Regions from separate parts of the Methylocystis sp. MJC1 genome, predicted to be linked through region 3. Evidence: predicted binding sites of a transcription regulator. Region 3 holds the regulator's gene; each other region holds the start of a gene.

Region 1 (4,039 bases), 1.7 Mb from region 3:
GCGGTCTCTTCGTCGAGAATTGCGAGACCGCGCGTAAGCGTGGCGCGGAAGCGCGTTTCTTCGGTTTTGAGCGTATCGACAATCAGCGCCTGGGCGCGCAAGAGCTCGGGATATGCCTGGCCCATTTCCGCGACGAGCGTCGGCACGAGGCGCCACATCAGCGGGTCTTGCGCCCCGAGCAGCTGCGCATGGCGCATGGCGCGGCGCATGATCCGCCGCAGGACATAGCCGCGCCCTTCATTCGAAGGCGTTACGCCGTCGGCGACGAGGAAGGAGGAGGCGCGCAGATGGTCTGCGATCACGCGGTGGCTCGCCGCGTGCGGGCCGTTGACCGGCACGTTGGTGAAGTCTGCGACGGCGCCCGTCAAGGCGCGGAAGAGATCGATCTCGTAATTCGAGGTGACGCCCTGGAGCAGGGCGGCAATGCGCTCGAGGCCCATGCCTGTGTCGATCGACGGACGGGGGAGGGGCGCGCGTTGGCCCGGCGCGACCTGGTCGTATTGCATGAAGACCAGGTTCCAGAATTCCAGAAAGCGGTCGCCGTCCTCATCGGGGCTGCCCGGGGGACCACCAGCCAAGGCTTCGCCTTGATCGTAGAAGATTTCCGAGCAAGGCCCGCAGGGACCCGTGTCGCCCATGCTCCAGAAATTGTCGGAGCTGGAAATGCGGATGATCCGGCTGTCGTGGAAGCCGGCGATCTTCTTCCAGAGCCCGTAAGCCTCGTCGTCATCGTGGTAGACGGTGACGAGGAGACGGTCGATTGGAAGTTGGAACTCGCGGCTGATCAGACCCCAGGCGAGCTCGATTGCGCCTTCCTTGAAATAATCGCCGAAGGAGAAATTCCCCAGCATCTCAAAGAAGGTGTGGTGGCGCGCCGTGTAGCCGACATTGTCGAGGTCATTGTGCTTGCCGCCGGCGCGCACGCATTTCTGCGAGGAGGTCGCGCGCGCCTGATGGCGTTTCTCGACGCCGGTGAAGACGTTTTTGAATTGCACCATCCCCGCATTGGTGAACATCAGCGTGGGATCGTTATGCGGAACGAGGGGAGAGGACGCGACCTTCTCATGGCCGTTGCGGACGTAGTAATCGAGGAAGGTGGAGCGTATCTGGTTGACGCTGCTCATTATGCGTCTCTCTCGGGCGCGACCGGGAAACCCTCCCGATCATATGGTGAATAGGTAAGCCGAACGAAAGCGCGTCCGGCGCGTCGGGGCCATCTCGATTTTACGAGCGCATGTCTGTCGCGGGGCGATATGCCAGTCCGCAAGCTTTTCGGCAATGAAAAAGGCCCGCGGGGCGGGCCTTTGAAAAGCGGGAGATCCGTGCGGGAAGGATCCTTCCGCCTATTCCTTGTCGTCAGCGTCGGCGGCATCCAGAATTTTCTCGGCAATAAGGCCCGAGTTCTCGCGGATCGCCTGCTCGATGCGCTGAGCGGCCTCGGGGTTCTGCCGCAGAAAGCCTTTGGCGTTCTCGCGGCCCTGGCCGAGCCGCTGGCTGTCGTAGGAGAACCAGGCGCCTGATTTGTCGACAACGCCGGCCTTCACGCCGAGATCGATGAGCTCGCCGACCTTCGAGACGCCTTCGCCATACATGATGTCGAATTCCACCTGCTTGAAAGGCGGGGCGACCTTGTTCTTGACCACCTTGACGCGAGTCTGGTTGCCGATCGTCTCGTCGCGTTCCTTGATCGCGCCGACGCGGCGGATGTCCAGACGGACCGAAGCGTAGAATTTCAGCGCATTGCCGCCCGTCGTCGTTTCCGGCGAGCCATACATGACGCCGATCTTCATGCGAATCTGGTTGATGAAGATGACGAGCGTATTGGAGCGCGAGATGGAGGCGGTCAGCTTGCGCAGCGCTTGACTCATCAAACGGGCCTGGAGACCGGGCTGCACCTCGCCCATTTCGCCTTCGATCTCGGCGCGCGGCGTCAAGGCGGCGACCGAATCGATGACGAGCACGTCGACCGCGCCCGAGCGCACCAGCGTGTCGGTGATTTCCAGCGCCTGCTCGCCGGTGTCGGGCTGAGAAATCAGCAGCTCGTCCAGATTGACCCCGAGCTTGCGGGCGTAGACCGGGTCGAGCGCATGTTCGGCGTCGACGAAAGCGCAGACGCCGCCAATCTTCTGCGCCTCGGCGATGACATGCAGGGTCAGCGTGGTCTTGCCCGAGGATTCGGGGCCGTAAATCTCGACGACGCGACCGCGCGGCAGGCCCCCGACGCCAAGCGCGATATCGAGGCCGAGCGAGCCGGTGGAAATGGTCTCGATTTCGACGGCTTTTTGATTTTTGCCGAGCCGCATGATCGAGCCCTTGCCGAAGGCGCGTTCGATCTGCGACAGGGCGGCGTCCAGCGCCTTGGTCTTGTCCACGGACGATCCTTCCACGAGGCGGAGATTGGCTTGGCTCACGGCTGAAATCCCTTCTGGCATGATTTCAATGGCGGGGGCAACAACAACTCTGACACAATTGTGCATGATTTGTTCTCGAAGCCAAGTTCATTTTTTGTTCGCGCCTAAAATTGGGCTCCGAAGCTCGGGGCGGTCCTCCTGAGATGGTCTCGGCCAATTTGCAGTCGGGGCCGGCGCGTTTGGGGGATCAACTCTCCGTTCGGACGGACCGCTTGTTGTCATTTCCCCGAACGGCCGGAGAACAACGCATTCGTTCTTTTCGACGGCTTCTGAAGGGCTAGTTGACGGGGATCGCATTTTGGGAACGCCTCATGCCAGAGCCATGCGCGCAACAAAGCGGCCCTCCACGCGTGATCATCATCGGCGGGGGCTTTGCAGGTCTCTCGGCGGCGCTGGCTCTCAACGGGAGCGGCGCGCGAATCCTGCTCCTCGACAAAGAAAATCATCACTGTTTTCAGCCGCTTCTACATCAGGTCGCGACCGCCGCCCTCGCCGCCTCGGATGTCGCATGGCCGATTCGCTATGTGATGCGCGGGCGCGCCGACGTGACCGTGCTTATGCTCGCCGTCGACGGCGTCGATGCGGCGCGCAAGGTCGTCAAGACGCATCGGGGTGAGATCCCCTATGACTTCCTTGTCATCGCGACCGGGGCCGCTCATTCCTATTTCGGCCACGAAAATTGGGCCAAGGCCGCGCCGGGGCTAAAATCCATAGACGACGCAACGCTGATCCGCCGCCGCCCGCTGCTGGCATTCGAACAGGCGGAGGCGAGCGGCGACGAGGAAGAGCGGGCCCGTCTGCTCACCTTCGTCATCGTCGGCGGCGGGCCGACGGGGGTGGAGCTGACCGGCGCCATCGCCGAGCTAGCGCGCGGAGCCCTGCCGCCTGAATTCCGCCGCGCCAATCCACGCGCCGCGCGCATTCTCTTGCTGGAGGCGGGCCCAAGAATTCTTTCGACCTTTCCCGAGCAGCTCTCCGACTACGCCCGACGCGCGCTGCAGCGCATGGGCGTCGAGGTGCGCACAGGGTTGGCGGTCGAGGAGGTCTACGAGAAGAAGGTTGTCGCCGGCGGCAAGGACATACCGGCCGGCGCGATCCTTTGGGCGGCGGGCGTGCGGGCCTCGCCGGCGGCGGATTGGCTTGGCGTTCCCGGCGATCGCGCCGGCCGCATCGCAGTGGGGCCCGAGCTTACCGCTCCAGAGCTGCCGGATGTCTATGTGGCGGGCGATCAGGCGCTGGTGATCGGCGCGGATGGGAAGCCCGTCCCTGCGCTCGCAGCCTCTGCCAAGCAGATGGGCTGGTACGCGGGCCGCGCCATCCGTCGGCGGCTGCGCGGGCAAAAGCCGCGAAAGCCGCTTCACTACCGGGACCATGGGAACCTCGCCACCATCGGGCGCAAGTCGGCGATCGTGAAGCTCGGGCGGCTCGAGCTGACGGGTTTTGTCGGCTGGCTCTTCTGGAGCGTCGCCCAAGTGTATTTCTTGATCAATCTGCGTAGCCGGCTTTTTGTCGCGATCAGCTGGATCGCCGCCTATTTCACCTACCACCGGGGCTCGCGGCTGATTACGCGGTGAGTCCGGCTTATTGACGCGGGCCTTGCCGCTTCCCATCTGCGGGCCATGGTTTCT
Region 2 (4,039 bases), 1.2 Mb from region 3:
TTGCGCCAGACGATGTCGTTGAGGATCCAGAACCCGAGATCCTGCATGATCGCGCCGACGCGAAAAATATTGTGATAGGAGCCGATGACGAAGATCGTGGCCGTGGGCTTCATGACGCGTCGGGCGGCCGCGAGCCACTCACGCGTGAAGGCGTCATAGGCTGAGAAATCCGCGAATTTGTCCCAGTCGTCGTCGACGGCGTCGACGACACTCTGGTCGGGACGCGTCAGTCTATTGGCGAGTTGGAGATTGTAGGGCGGATCGGCGAAGACGAGATCGACGCTCTCCGAGGGCAGCGTCTGCATCAGCTTGGCGCAATCGCCGCGCAATATCGTATTTCGAGCAGGCTGCGCGTGGAGCGGCTCCGCGATGGATGTCCCGGTACGCGTGACCTTTATCCGGGATTTGAGGCGGGCCGCCCCGACGCGCGCGCTACTCATGAACTCAACACCACATACGCTACCAACAGTTGCGAAGATGCCGGATCGAGGTAAAGGCCGCGTATAGGAACGGTGTTGGGAGGCGTCTCTTTTTCGGACGGAAATCTTAATGAAATAAGAAACTTAGCTTTAAGGTTTCGTTTATACTTTCTCGCGGAGCGGCGAGAAGCTCATGCGATGTGCGGGGGTTGGGCCGTTCTCCCGTAGCGCTTCGAGGTGGCGCGGCGCCGCATAGCCGACATTGGTCTCGAATCCGTAGCTTGGATAATGTGCGGCAAGTCGCCGCATCATTGCGTCACGCGCCACTTTTGCGACGATAGACGCGGCGGAGATAGAGAGAGTCGAGGCGTCGCCCTTGACGATTGCGCGACACGGGCAAGAAAGCCGCGGCGGGTCGGAGCCGTCGACCAGCACATAGGCGGGCGCGTGAGACAGGGTGGCGACTGCGCGAATCATTGCGGCGAGCGACGCTTGTCGGATGTTGATGACGTCGATCTCAGCGGGCGTGACGAAGGCGATGCTGACGGCGATCGCTTTTTCCATGATCCGCTCGAAAGCGGCTTCCCGTTCCTTCTGCGTCAGGGCTTTGGAGTCGTCCAAGCCGCGCGGTAGCCGCTTCGGATCGAGAATGACTGCGGCGGCGGCGACGGGCCCGGCGAGCGGTCCACGTCCGACTTCGTCAACGCCGGCGACAGGCCAGATGCCCTGCCGGTGCAACCGGCCTTCAATGCGGAAGTCGGGGCCGGCGCTCATTGCGCGACGCCAGAATGACAGGGCCAGGAACGATTAGGGTCTCTCTTGCGCATGGCGGTCAAAAAAGCGGTTGGTCGTCTTATTGGCAATGAAAAATTCGCGGCTCTCCCCTTCAAAAGAGGCTGAGCTGCTGCGGACCCCGGCGCGGCGGCTCGAAGAGGTCGGTGCGCAATTTGAAGGTCGAGCTCGAAAAGCCGAGTCGCTTGGCCGCAAGCTCGAAGCGGCGGCCGAGCATCCACGCATATGGCCCCTCCCCGGTGAAGCGTTTGCCGAAGGTTGGGTCGTACAGCTTGCCGCCGCGCGTCGAACGCACGAGCGACAGGGCGCGGCGTGCCTTGTCCGGAAAATTAGCGACCAGCCACTCGCTGAAAAGATCGCGAACTTCGAGAGGCAGGCGCAGCATGATGTAGCCCGCTTCACGCGCGCCCGCCGCGTGGGCGCGGGTGAGGATCGCCTCGATCTCGTCGTCATTGACGGCGGGAATGATCGGCGCCGCCATCACCGCGACCGACACGCCGGCGGCGGCGAGCTTTTCCATGGCGTCGAGCCGGCGCTCGGGCGTGGCGGCGCGCGGCTCCATGATCCGGGCGAGGCGCGCATCGAGCGTCGTCACCGAAAAAGCGACCTTGGCGAGCCCGTCTTGCGCCATCGGGGCCAGAAGATCGAGATCGCGCAAGACGAGCGTCGATTTCGTCACGATTGCGACCGGATGTTTCGCGCGCGCCAGCACTTCCAGAATAGAGCGCATGATGCGATGGCGCTTTTCCGAAGGCTGATACGGATCGGTGTTCGTTCCGATGGCGATGACTTTCGGCGCGTAGTTTTGAGCCGAGAGTTCGCGCTCCAAAAGCTGCGCCGCGCCTTCTTTTACAAAAATTTCGGTCTCGAAATCGAGCCCAGGCGAGAAGCCCATATAGGCGTGGGTCGGGCGCGCGAAACAATAAACGCAGCCATGCTCGCAGCCGCGATAGGGGTTGATCGAGCGGTCGAAGGCGATGTCGGGAGAATCGTTCTTCGTGATGATCGAGCGCGGCTTCTCGACGTGGATATTGGTCTTCAGCGCCTCCAGGGTCTCGAGCGAGCCCCAGCCGTCGTCGGTCTCTTCGCGGAGTTCCTTCTCATAGCGGCCGCTGCGCTTGGAAAGCGAACCGCGCCCGCGCCGCCGTTCGGGCTCGACCAGCGCGCCGATTTGCGCCTGCGCATCCGTCGAGATTTCAGCGAGCCGACCCATGATCCACTCCCGACAAAACGGCCCCTAAGGGGAGGCCGGCGGGACCGGCCTCCCGTGATCGCGACTTTGGGGACTCGTTGCCCCGCTGCGGCTCGACCTGCCGAAGCGGAACATAGCGCGAATAAGGAACAAATAAAGAACAATCTCGGCGCATGCAAGAGGGTTTAAGATGAAGTTAAGCCTCGGGCGGCGGGGATGAGCACGTCCCGCTTTGGACGGCTCGCATCGGAGTTTTCCCCCGGCGGGCTGGCGGGCCAGCAGGGATCAAAAGCAGACGAGCGCCGTCATTGCGAGCGAAGTGAAGCAATCCAGGAGCCGCAGTGGCTGCCCTGGATTGCTTCGTCGCTTTGCTCCTCGCAATGACGGCGGGTGGTCGTTCAGGATTCCCGGTAGGGCCTTGAGAATTCAGACAAAAAAGAGGCAGCGCTCGCGCGCCGCCTCCATGCGTTTCGTTGCGAAGTCGAGGGCGTGACGCCGGCGATCAACGCACCAGAATATTCTTGAACTGCCAGGGATCGCTCTCGTCGATGTCCTCGGGGAACAAGCCGGGGCGGCCTTCCAGAGGCGTCCAGTCGGTGTAATAGCCCTTTACCGGCCCGAGATAGGGCAGCTGCACTTCGAGGCAGCGCTTGTAGTCGACCTCATCCGCCTCGACGATGCCGGCTTCCGGATTCTCCAGCGCCCAGACCATGCCGGCGACCGCGGCGGAGGACACCTGCAGGCCGGTCGCGTTCTGATAAGGTGCGAGATCGCGCGTCTCTTCGATCGAGAGCTGCGAGCCGTACCAATAAGCATTCTTGGCGTGGCCGAAGATCAGCACGCCAAGCTCGTCGATGCCGTCGACGATCTCGTTCTCGTCGAGGATCTTCCAGCTCGGCTGCATCTTGCCGGCCGCGCCGAAGATTTCGTGCAGCGACAGAACGGCGTCATTGGCCGGATGATAGGCGTAATGGCAGGTCGGGCGATAGGCGACATTGCCCGCGCCGTCGCGCACGGTCAGAAAATCGGCGATCGAGATCGCTTCATTGTGCGTGACAAGGAAGCCGAATTGCGCGCCCGGCGTCGGGCACCAGCTGCGCACGCGAGTGTTGGCGCCGGGCGAGAGCAGATAGATCGCTGCGCCGCAGCCGGTGGAATGCGTGCGGCCGATGTCCGGCAGCGATTTCTCATGCGTGCCCCAGCCGAGCTCGGCCGGCTGCATGCCCTCCGAAACAAAGCCCTCGACCGACCAGGTGTTGACGAAGACATTCTGCGGCTTGGGGCCGCGCGCGCGCTGTGTGTCGCGTTCGGCGACATGGATGCCCTTGACGCCGAGCTTTTGCGCCAGCGCGCCCCATTCGGCGCGGGTCGTCGGCTCCTTGTCGAAGACGCCCGTGTCCTTGGCGATGTCGACGAGCGCCTGCTTGACGAACCAGGACACCATGCCGGGATTGGCGCCGACGCAGGAGACGGCGGTCGTGCCGCCCGGGTTCTTGCGGCGCTCTTCCAGAACGGTCTCGCGCAGCGCGTAATTGGTGCGGGCCTCATTGCCCATGTTCTTGTCGAAATAGAAGCCCGGCCAGGGCTCGATGACGGTGTCGACGTAAAGCGCTTTCAGCTCGCGGGCGAGCTTGAT
Region 3 (4,039 bases):
GCGCTTCCCGACGGCTACGACTTCTCCCGCGACGCCTTTTTTGCAGGGCTGGGCGGCGTGGGCAATGCGCTCGGGCGGATCGAAACCATGCCGCCGCCGGACCCTGCGCCGCTGTCATTGCGCTTTTTCGCCTCGGTCGATCGCATCCGAAACGCCTTGGCGCTACGGGTCTACAAAACGATCGGCGGCGACGCGGGCGCCATCGCCGCCGCCATGGTGACAGGCAAGCGCGATTTTCTCTCCGAAAGCGCAAAGGACCTCATCCGCCGCGCCGGCATATTTCACATCGTCACGATCTCCGGCATGCAGATGACGCTCGTCGCCGGCATTTTCTTCGTCGGTCTCCGACGGTTGCTGGCAATGTCGCAAGCGCTCGCGCTCAATTACCCGATCAAGAAATGGGCGGCTGCGCTCGCCATGGTCGGCGCCATTCTCTACGACATCGGCACAGGCTCGCGCGTTGGAACCGAACGCGCGCTGGTCATGACGCTGATCATGCTGGGGGCCGTGTTGTTCGATCGCCCCTCGCTCTCCATGCGCAATCTGGCGCTCGCCGCCTTCATCGTCATGGCTCTCGAGCCAGAGGCGATCATGGGCGCGAGCTTTCAGCTTTCCTTCGCCGCGGTTGCGGCGCTCATCGCCATTTACGAATGGCGCGGCGACCAGCTGGCCGAAAGGCGCGGGCAACCGGCGCAGGCCGGCCTTGGCAGCCATCTTGCCGAATGGCGGGAGATGATCGGCGAGCGTTTGCTGCACGGGCCGGGCGCGGCGCTTGTCGCGACGCTCTGCGCGACTTCCGCCACCGCCTCCTTCATGGCCTACGACTTTCACGAGCTGAGCCCTTATGTGCTCATCGGCAATCCGCTGACGCTTGCGGCAATCGAGTTCTTCGCCGTGCCCTGCGCGCTGATCGGCGCGGCGCTCTACCCCTTTGGCCTCGACGGCTTCATATGGCGCTATCTCGAGATGGGAATCGGCCTCGTGATCTGGCTCGCCGGCCTCATCGCGAATGCGCCGGGAGCGAGCCTGCATGTGAAGGCCTTCGCGCCTTGGGCAATGGTTTTTCTTGCGCTCGCCGTGCTGTCCGCCGTGCTGTGGCGGACATGGGTCTGGCGGGCGACGGCCATTCCGCTCGCTTTGATCGGCCTTATGGGAGCGACGAACGCAGCCCGCTTCGACATCGCCATTCCGGCGACGGGAGAGGCCGCTGCTTTGCGACGCCCCTCGGGCGAATTGGCCCTTCTCGGTAAGAAGCCCGGCGCTTTCGCCGCGGAACAATGGTTGCGCGCCGATGCGGATGCGCGCGCCGTCGCTGAGGCGAAAGCGGCGTCCTGCGACGATTATGGCTGCATCGGCAAGGCTGTCGATGGGAGGATCGTCGTATTGGCGACGTCACGAGCGGCGCTTCTCGAAGACTGCCCCCGCGCCGCCATCGTCATCACGCCGCTACGGGCGCCGGAGGGCTGCAAAGCGCCGATCGTGATCGACCGGCGCAAGCTCGCGGAGACGGGCGCCGTCTCGCTGCGAATTCTGGAAGGCGGCGCCGTCGCATGGACGACCGCCCGGGGCGTCGACGAAGATCGCCCCTGGTCGCCCAAACCCGCGCAGGCGACGAAACGCGCAATAGCGCTCGAGGACGAAAGCTCGGAGGAAGCGGAACTTGCGGAGCCGCTGGAGTGATAGCGTGGGTGGCGGATTGGGGTGGCTCATTCCCGACGCCCGAACAAAGAGGCGATCGGCAATCCAGAACAAAACCGCCCAGTCATTGCGAGGAGGCGAAGCCGACGAAGCAATCCAGAGCAGTAATGCGGCCCTGGATTGCTTCGCTTCGCTCGCAATGACGGCGGTGGTCACAGTCAATACTTACGCAGCAGGCTCACCAGCTTACCCTGGATGCGCACCTTGTCCGGCCCGAAGATGCGCGTCTCATAAGCGGGGTTCGCCGCCTCCAGCGCGATCGACGCGCCACGCTTGCGTAGCCGCTTCAATGTCGCTTCCTCGTCCTCGATCAGCGCGACGACAATGTCGCCCGTGTCGGCGTAGTCCTGCTTCTTGATGACGACCGTGTCGCCATCCAGGATGCCAGCCTCGATCATGGAATCGCCACGCACTTCCAGCGCGAAATGCTCGCCGCTCGACAGCATTTCGGGCGGCAGGCTGATGGTATGGCTGCGGCTTTGAATGGCGGAGATCGGCGTGCCGGCGGCGATGCGGCCCATCACCGGAATGGCCACCTGCTGATTGGCCTCGTCCTCGCCGCGCTCATGCAGCGGCCGGACGCGGCCCAGATTGCCTTGAATCACCGAAGGCGAGAATTTGCCGCCGCGCGCGACGCCGCCCCCGCGCGGCGTCGCCGATTCGGGAAGCCGCAAAACCTCGAGCGCGCGCGCGCGATTGGGCAGGCGCCGAATGAAACCGCGCTCCTCGAGCGCGAGAATAAGCCGATGAATCCCGGACTTGGAGCGTAGATCCAGCGCGTCCTTCATTTCGTCGAAAGACGGCGGAACGCCGGTTTCCTTCAGACGCTCGTGGATGAAACGCAGCAGATCGCTCTGTTTTTTTGTCAGCATAACCCGCCCCTCGCGACACGAACCGCCGCGCGCCTCGCCCTCAGGCCGCGAGCCTCAAAACAAATCATGAACGGCTTATAAACGTTCCCGGTGCGTTCCGCAAGAACTATTGCCCAGCCCCGGTTAACAAAAGCTTTTCAAAAGGAAAGCCGCGCCCGAACGAGCGCGGCTGAAAGCAATGCCGATCGGATCGGCTATTTCTTCGCGTTGAGCGCCTTTTTGATCGACGCTGTCGGTCCATTTTCGTCGGCCAGCGCCGACATTTCGCGATGGTGCTCCGGCGCAAGCGCCCGGACGACGGTCGAGGCTTCGTGGCTCTGCGCCGCGGCCTTGGCGGCGGCCATGGTCACGACCGGCGATTTTGCGGCGAGCTGCTGCGCGGCTTTGCCGGTGGCGCGCGCCGGCTTCTCTTCGAGCGCGATTTCGGTCGGCCCCGTCAGCGCCTCGGGACGGCTGGCCTCCCCCGCCTTGGAGGCGAAACTCGGATGCTGGCCGCCGTCTTCATAGACGACGCGCACCGGCTTCACGGTCTGAGAAAGCTCGGCGATCTTCTCGTCGTCCTTAGCGGCCTTGGCGGAAACGCTGGCGACGAGCTCGGGATCGCGTTTGAGGGCCGGACAGGCCGAGACCGGGTCCATCGCGCCGCTCGCCGTCGCATTGAAGACATAGCGGCCGCCGCAATAAGCGACCTGAGGCTCCTGCTTCGTCACCTCGAAAACGTCGTTGCCTTCCTTGAGGTTCTTCCAAAAGCCGATATTCGCGTCGAGCCGGTGCTTGGCGAGATTTTCCGCCGTCATGCGAAACGGATAGGACTGCATCTGAATGGCGCGCTGTCCGCCGTCGAAGCTCGAGCGGGCGATGGCGTAGATCTCGGCGATTTGGGCGTCGGTCATGGAGAAACAGCCCGCCGACGAGCAGGCGCCATGCACCATGATCGTGCCGCCTGTATGGCCCAGGGCGCGGTCGAGCTGGTTCGGATAGCCGACGTTGAACGAAAGATAATAGGAGGAATTCGGGTTCATTTGCGCCGGGGTGATCGCATAGAAGCCCTCCGGCACCTGACGGTCGCCTTCACGCGTCTTGGGGCCCAGCTGGCCCGACCAGCGGCACATGGGGAAGGTCTTGAGATGGATGTAATTGCCGTCCGCGCCCTGTTTCCAGATCTCGAGCTCCGCCTCTTTCTTATAGGCGCGGATCAGCATCGGCGCTTCTTTGGTGGTGCCGAGCTGCTCCATCTTGGCGAGCGTCTCCGGCGGCACGGGCGCCAGCGCACGATGAGAAAGACCGCTGTCCTGGCAGGCGGAAAGCGACAGGCCGGCGAAAGCGACGGCGACCGCGGCCGGCTTCAAGATCCGATGTTCCATGCGCTCAGCTCCCCTCAGCGCCCCGGCGCCCGCGCATTTTGTCGGCCGCGAGCCAGCGGGCCCGCCAGGCCAATGCGAGCCCGAAGGCGCGCGGTCCAAATACGC

What was found. The regulator LexA, encoded in region 3, represses DNA repair genes until DNA is damaged. The targets are predictions, from matches to a motif close to TGTTCNNNNTGTGTTCNG.
Region 1: the regulator LexA is predicted to act here: its motif matches at 2,496-2,513, upstream of recA (recombinase RecA).
Region 2: the regulator LexA is predicted to act here: its motif matches at 2,549-2,566, upstream of OGR47_RS00500 (PA0069 family radical SAM protein).

The regions. Positions count from the first base shown of each region.
Region 1 is NZ_CP107558.1:3,484,313-3,488,351, reverse strand. It holds gene alaS (alanine--tRNA ligase) at 1-1,124, opposite strand, end outside; gene recA (recombinase RecA) at 1,344-2,411, opposite strand; gene OGR47_RS16835 (NAD(P)/FAD-dependent oxidoreductase) at 2,723-3,985, shown strand; gene OGR47_RS16830 (hypothetical protein) at 4,031-4,039, shown strand, end outside.
Region 2 is NZ_CP107558.1:101,112-105,150, reverse strand. It holds gene OGR47_RS00510 (site-specific DNA-methyltransferase) at 1-440, opposite strand, end outside; gene OGR47_RS00505 (ribonuclease HII) at 582-1,193, opposite strand; gene OGR47_RS00500 (PA0069 family radical SAM protein) at 1,306-2,424, opposite strand; gene OGR47_RS00495 (homospermidine synthase) at 2,906-4,039, opposite strand, start outside.
Region 3 is NZ_CP107558.1:1,303,950-1,307,988, reverse strand. It holds gene OGR47_RS06255 (ComEC/Rec2 family competence protein) at 1-1,680, shown strand, start outside; gene lexA (transcriptional repressor LexA) at 1,857-2,570, opposite strand; gene OGR47_RS06245 (L,D-transpeptidase family protein) at 2,765-3,934, opposite strand.